2 regions of the Mycobacterium sp. WMMD1722 genome follow, and region 1 is predicted to be linked to the other one. Evidence: riboswitches for the same ligand, from Rfam matches in the RefSeq annotation. Region 1 holds a riboswitch; the other holds the start of a gene.
What was found. Region 1 has a riboswitch for glycine ahead of gcvP (aminomethyl-transferring glycine dehydrogenase). Riboswitches for the same ligand answer to the same signal wherever they lie in the genome.
Positions count from the first base shown of each region.

Region 2: linked by a shared signal. The riboswitch ahead of ACN27E_RS25645 (L-serine ammonia-lyase) and the one ahead of gcvP (aminomethyl-transferring glycine dehydrogenase) in region 1 are both predicted to bind glycine.

Region 1 covers NZ_CP186056.1:865,569-868,793, forward strand. The annotation lists gene ACN27E_RS03895 (MerR family transcriptional regulator) at 1-291, shown strand, start outside; gene ACN27E_RS03900 (bifunctional nuclease family protein) at 410-904, shown strand; gene ACN27E_RS03905 (MerR family transcriptional regulator) at 1,140-1,760, shown strand; glycine riboswitch at 1,822-1,920, shown strand; glycine riboswitch at 1,921-2,040, shown strand; gene gcvP (aminomethyl-transferring glycine dehydrogenase) at 2,087-3,225, shown strand, end outside.
Region 2 covers NZ_CP186056.1:5,289,738-5,292,962, forward strand. The annotation lists gene ACN27E_RS25640 (AlkA N-terminal domain-containing protein) at 1-1,432, opposite strand, end outside; glycine riboswitch at 1,539-1,629, shown strand; gene ACN27E_RS25645 (L-serine ammonia-lyase) at 1,781-3,160, shown strand; gene ACN27E_RS25650 (fatty acyl-AMP ligase) at 3,141-3,225, opposite strand, start outside.

The DNA of each region.
Region 1 (3,225 bases):
ATCTTCAAGGCCGCCGGAACGATTCTGTTCGACGAGCACTCGGTGGTGATCGCCCAGTGCGCCCGAGCGCTCGCCGACTACGGCGTGGAGCCGCGGCATCTGCGGGCTTTCCGGTCGGCGGCCGACCGGCAGTCCGATCTGATCGCCCAGATCGCGGGCCCGATGGTCAAGGCGGGCAAGGCCGGTGCGCGCGACCGGGCCGACGACCTGGCCCGCGAGGTGGCCGCGCTGGCCATCACGTTGCACACGTCCCTGATCAAATCGGCCGTACGCGACGTACTGGATCGGTGAGGATTAGACTCGTCCAGACGAGTTGAAGACGATTCGGCTCCGACGTCAGATCCCGTATCTGGCAGGCAGGACCGTCCGATGAGGACAACGAGCACACCGGTGCGGAGGGCAGTATCTGATGGCTGAGGTTCGTGTGATCGGTATCCGCGTGGAACAGCCCCAGAACCAGCCGGTGCTGTTGCTGCGCGAATCCAACGGCGACCGTTATCTGCCCATCTGGATCGGCCAATCCGAGGCCGCGGCGATCGCACTGGAACAGCAGGGTGTCGAACCGGCACGCCCGCTCACCCACGATCTGATCCGCGACGTGATCGCGGCGCTGGGCCACTCGCTCAAAGAGGTGCGCATCGTGGATCTGCAGGAGGGGACCTTCTACGCCGATCTGATCTTCGATCGGGACATCAAGGTCTCGGCGCGGCCGTCGGATTCGGTGGCGATCGCGCTGCGGGTCGGCGTGCCGATCTATGTCGAAGAGGCGGTGCTGGCCGAGGCCGGGCTGCTGATCCCCGACGAGAACGACGAAGAGGCCACCGGTGCGGTGCGCGAGGACGAGGTCGAGAAGTTCAAGGAGTTCCTCGACAGCGTCTCGCCCGACGACTTCAAGGCGACGTGATCGTGCGAAACCTGCCGTTGGTCACGGATGCGTCTCAACTCGGTGCAGGCCGGTCGACACGCGGCGAGGGCGTTCGGTCCACCCCGTTTTCGGGGTAATACTTTGGGGGCGACGGGCAGTCACGACGTCGCGACAAGCGTATGCTCGGACACATTCGGGCTGGTGGCGGAACCGTTGCAGTGCAGGTCACGGTTGTGGCGGGGTTTGCGAGTTCGATCGGCGAGAGGAATCGGTAGTGGGCGACACGCCACGTCAGGAGCAGCTCGACCTGTCCACCGACGGCACCCCGGCGCAGTCTGTCGCGCCGGCGGGTGAACCGGTGCAGGCCGGACTGTTCCCGGACGACTCGGTGCCCGACGAACTCGTCGGCTACCGCGGTCCCAGTGCCTGCCAGATCGCCGGCATCACCTACCGGCAGCTGGACTATTGGGCCCGCACCTCGCTGGTCGTCCCGTCGATCCGCGGTGCGGCCGGATCCGGCAGCCAGCGCCTGTACTCGTTCAAGGACATCCTGGTCCTCAAGATCGTCAAACGGCTGCTCGATACCGGCATCTCGCTGCACAACATCCGGGTCGCGGTCGACCATCTGCGCCAGCGCGGGGTCAGCGACCTGGCCAACATCACCCTGTTCTCCGACGGCACCACCGTCTACGAGTGCACCTCCGCCGAAGAGGTCGTCGACCTGCTCCAGGGTGGACAGGGCGTCTTCGGCATCGCGGTGTCGGGGGCGATGCGCGAGCTCACCGGCGCGATCGCCGATTTCCCCGGCGAGCGCGCCGACGGTGGCGAGTCGATCGCCGCACCGGAGGACGAGCTGGCCTCGCGCCGTAAGCATCGCGACCGCAAGATCGGCTGACGCGGCTCACACCTCCTCGGGCGGCGGTCGGACCGACCGCCCGGTAGACTCGCCCACGCATCACCCGTGTGCGGGAGAGCTCCGTGGCAGCCGGTCACGGACGCCGAAGGAGCAACACCTCTCCGTCAACCTCTCAGGCACCCAGGACCGTTCACGGCGACGATGCCTCTGGAAAGTGGTGGACACAGTCCACCCGCCCATGGGGAAAGGCGCACACCGGTCCGCTGGGTGCGGTGAATCTCTCAGGCGCCCGCGACGGGTCGACGACAGAGGGAGGGGAACCCAGCGGTTCTTTTCCCATCCGTGGCCCCTCAGAGGAGACGCCCGTGCTCGATTCCCATCAGCCCCGGTTCGCCGATCGTCACATCGGCCCGGACTCCGATGCGGTCGCCGTCATGCTCGACACCATCGGTGTTCCCACGCTGGACGATCTGGCCGCCAAGGCGCTGCCCGCGGGGATCCTCGACGCACTGGGCGCCGAGGGTGTGGCGCCCGGACTGGACGTGCTGCCGGCGCCGGCCTCGGAGACCGAGGCACTCGCCGAGCTGCGGGCGTTGGCCGAGACCAACACCGTGGCGGTCTCGATGATCGGACAGGGATACTCCGACACCCTGACCCCGCCGGTGCTGCGCCGCAACGTCCTGGAGAACCCCGCCTGGTACACCGCGTACACGCCGTATCAGCCCGAGATCAGCCAGGGCCGCCTCGAGGCGCTGCTGAATTTCCAGACCATGGTGTGCGATCTGACCGGCCTCGAGGTCGCGGGTGCCTCCATGCTCGACGAGGGCACCGCCGCCGCCGAGGCGATGACGCTGATGCAGCGCGCGGTGCGCAGCACGTCCCGGCGGTTGGCGGTGGACGTCGACGTGTACCGCCAGACCGCAGCCATCCTGGCCACCCGGGCACGGCCGCTGGGCATCGAGCTCGTCACCGCGGACCTGCGCGAGGGTCTGCCCGAGGGCGACTTCTTCGGCGTGATCGTGCAGCTGCCCGGCGCTGGCGGCTCGTTGGTCGACTGGGCGCCGCTGGTGGCGCAGGCGCACGAGCGTGGGGCCCTGGTCGCGGTCGGGGCGGATCTGCTGGCCTGCACGCTGGTGACCCCGCCCGGGGAGTTCGGCGCCGATGTCGCCTTCGGCAGCACACAGCGCTTCGGCGTGCCCATGGGCTTCGGCGGCCCGCACGCCGGTTACCTCGCGGTGCGCAGCAAGCATGCCCGGCAACTGCCGGGGCGGCTGGTCGGGGTGTCCAGGGACGACGACGGCGCGGCGGCGTACAGGTTGGCGCTGCAGACCCGTGAACAGCACATCCGCCGCGACAAGGCGACGAGCAACATCTGCACCGCGCAGGTGCTGCTGGCGGTGATGGCGGCGATGTACGCGAGTTACCACGGCGCCGAGGGCCTCACCGCGATCGCCCGGCGCGTGCACGGGCACGCCCGCGCGGTCGCGACGGGACTCGCGGGCGC
Region 2 (3,225 bases), 910 kb from region 1:
GGTGTTGTGTGACGTAGGCGCGCCAGGGTCGCCACGCCGAACTACGCTCGGTCAACCCGCGGATGTCGTCGGGCAGCGAGAGCGCCCGCGCTGCGGCGCGCACGCCGAGGTCTCCCACCGGGAAGGCGTCGGGATCGCCGAGGCCGCGCATTGCCACCACCTCGGCGGTCCAGGGGCCGATGCCCGGTACCGCGAGCAGTCGCTCGCGCGCTGCGTTCCAGTCGCTACCGGGGCCGAGCTCGACCTCGCCGGCGGCCAGGGCGCCCACGAGCGCGACCACGGTCCGTTGCCGGGCGCGGGGAAGTGCCAGATGCGCCGGGTCGATCTCCGCCAGCTGTTCGACGCTGGGGAACACATGTGTCAGACCGCCGACGGGATCCGAGACGGGCCGGCCGTAATTGGCGGCCAGCCGGCCGGCATGGGTGCGCGCCGCCTTGAGCGAGACCTGCTGGCCGAGAACCACCCGAAGCGCGAGCTCGGACTCGTCGACCGTGCGCGGGATCCGTTGACCGGGTGCCTTGGCGACCAGTGCGGCCAGCGCCGGATCCTCGCACAGCGCGTCGATGACCGCCTCCGGATCGGCATCGAGATCGAGCAACCGCCGGCAGCGGGCGATCGCACTGGTCAGATCACGCAGATCGTCGAGATACAACCGACAGCCGACGTGGTCGTGCTGCGGCGTCAGGCTCACCACCGCACTGCCGTGGGGCAACCGCAATGTGCGGCGAAATGCGCCGTCCCGGAATTCCTCCACCCCGTGGACGGCGCTGGCCGCGAGGTGGCCGAACAGACCCTCGTAGGCGAACGGCGTCCGCACCGGCAGGCGCAACGACATCGGACCGGGTCCGACCGACGTGTTCACCGTCCGCCCGCGGGCCCGGCGGCGAAGTTCGGTGGGGGTCAGATCGCACACCGCGCGCACCGTGTCGTTGAACTGGCGGATGCTGGCGAAACCGGCGGCGAAGGCGACGTCGGAGAATGCCAGCTCGGTGGCCTCGATGAGCAGCCGGGCGGTCTGCGCGCGCTGCGCCCGCGCCAACGCCAACGGATTCGCCCCGACCTCAGCGTGCAGGATGCGCTGTAGCTGGCGGGAGGTGTAGCCCAGCCCCGCCGCCAGCCCGGTCACTCCGTCGCGGTCGACCACCCCGTCGGCGATCAGGCGCATCGCCCGCGCCGCGACGTCACCCCGGACGTTCCACTCCGGCGAACCGGGCGACGCGTCGGGCCGGCATCGTTTACAGGCGCGGAAACCTTCGGCCTGAGCGGCCGCCGCCGTGGCGAAGAAGCGTATGTTGCGGGCGAACGGCGGCCGGACCGGGCAACTCGGGCGGCAGTAGATTCCGGTACTGCGCACCGCCGTGACGAACCAGCCGTCGAATCGCGCGTCCTTGGACTGAACGGCCCGATAGCAGCGGTCGAAGTCGTCGTGCACGATGTCCACACTTACACCCGGCCACCGACAGCACTGGCGGAAATCCGACATGGTGGTCCACCGCGCGGACCTGTGATTTGATGACGGATACAACTGCACACGCCACCGACGCGCAGCGGGAGAACCCACCGAGGTGGGCGCCGTAGGAGCAATGTCCTCCCCGGGAATCTCTCAGGCACCAGTACCGCTGCGACGAGGCAACTCTGGAGAAAGCGCTCCGCGCTTACCGAAGGTGAACCGCAGCCGCCTGCGTCGGCCGCCAATCTCTCAGGTCCCACGGACAGAGCGGGGAGGGGCCACAGCGAGCCGTTCGACATCACCGTCGGACGCCGATCCCCGGAGCGACCCATGACCGTCAGCGTCTTCGACCTCTTCTCCGTCGGTATCGGCCCGTCGAGCTCCCACACCGTCGGACCGATGCGTGCGGCGGCCACGTTCGCCGCAGACCTGCGCCGACAGAATCTCCTCTCCGTCGTCGACGGTCTCGACGTGACGGTGTACGGATCGCTCGCGGCCACCGGCGACGGACACGCCACCTTCACCGCGATGATGCTCGGACTCGAGGGGCTACAGCCAGACGCGGTGACGGTGGACGAGATGGAGCAGACGCTCGCCCGCCAGCGCGCGACCGGTGAGATCCGCCTCGACGGTCGATCGTCCATCCGGTTGAGCAGCGCCGACATCGTCCGTCGTCCCACCGAGATGCTCTCCCGTCACCCCAACGCCATGACGTTCACCGCCCGACACGCCGGCGCCGTCGCACTCGAGCGGACCTACTACTCGGTCGGCGGCGGCTTCGTCGTGACCGACGGTGAACCCGAGACCGCAACCGCCGAGACTCCGTCGCCCTACACGTTCAGCAGCGCTGCGGAACTCCTCGAACTGACCCGCCGCCATCATCTACCGGTCAGCGACGTCATGTTCGCCCACGAATCGACGCTGCGACCCCGCGCCGAGATCACCGCGGGACTGCTGCACCTTCGCGACGTGATGGCCGACTGTGCCGCCAACGGCATGGCACGCACCGGCGATCTGCCGGGCGCGTTGGCGGTGCACCGCCGGGCCCACGGCTGGCATCAGCGCCTGCGCACCGAAGACCCCGATCGCGATCCGCTCTTCGCGCAGGACTGGGTCAACCTCATCGCCCTGGCGGTCAACGAGGAGAACGCCTCCGGCGGACGGGTCGTCACCGCACCCACCAACGGCGCCGCCGGCATCATTCCCGCGGTCCTGCACTACGCCGAGCACTACACCGCCGCCGGGCAGGCCGATCGCGACCGCGTCGCGGTGCGGTTCCTGCTCACCGCCGGCGCGATCGGATCGCTGTACAAGCAGCGGGCGTCCATCTCCGGCGCCGAGGTCGGCTGTCAGGGAGAGGTGGGATCGGCGGCCTCGATGGCCGCGGGTGCCCTCGCCGAGATCCTCGGTGGCACGCCCGAACAGGTGGAGAACGCCGCCGAGATCGCGATGGAGCACTGCCTCGGGCTGACCTGCGATCCGATCGGCGGGCTGGTGCAGATCCCGTGTATCGAACGCAACGCGATCTCGGCCAACAAGGCGATCACCGCGGCGCGGATGGCGCTGCGCGGCGACGGCACCCACCGGGTCAGCCTCGACGAGGTCATCGAGACGATGCGCGTCACCGGACTCGACATGAGTCACAAATACAAGGAGACCGCACTCGGAGGGCTGGCCGCCCAGGTCGGGGTCAACGTCGTGGAGTGCTGATCACGCCCGCGAAGGTGCCCGCGAGATAGCCGTCGCGGCAGGCCCGGCGGGCCAGCTTGCCGCTC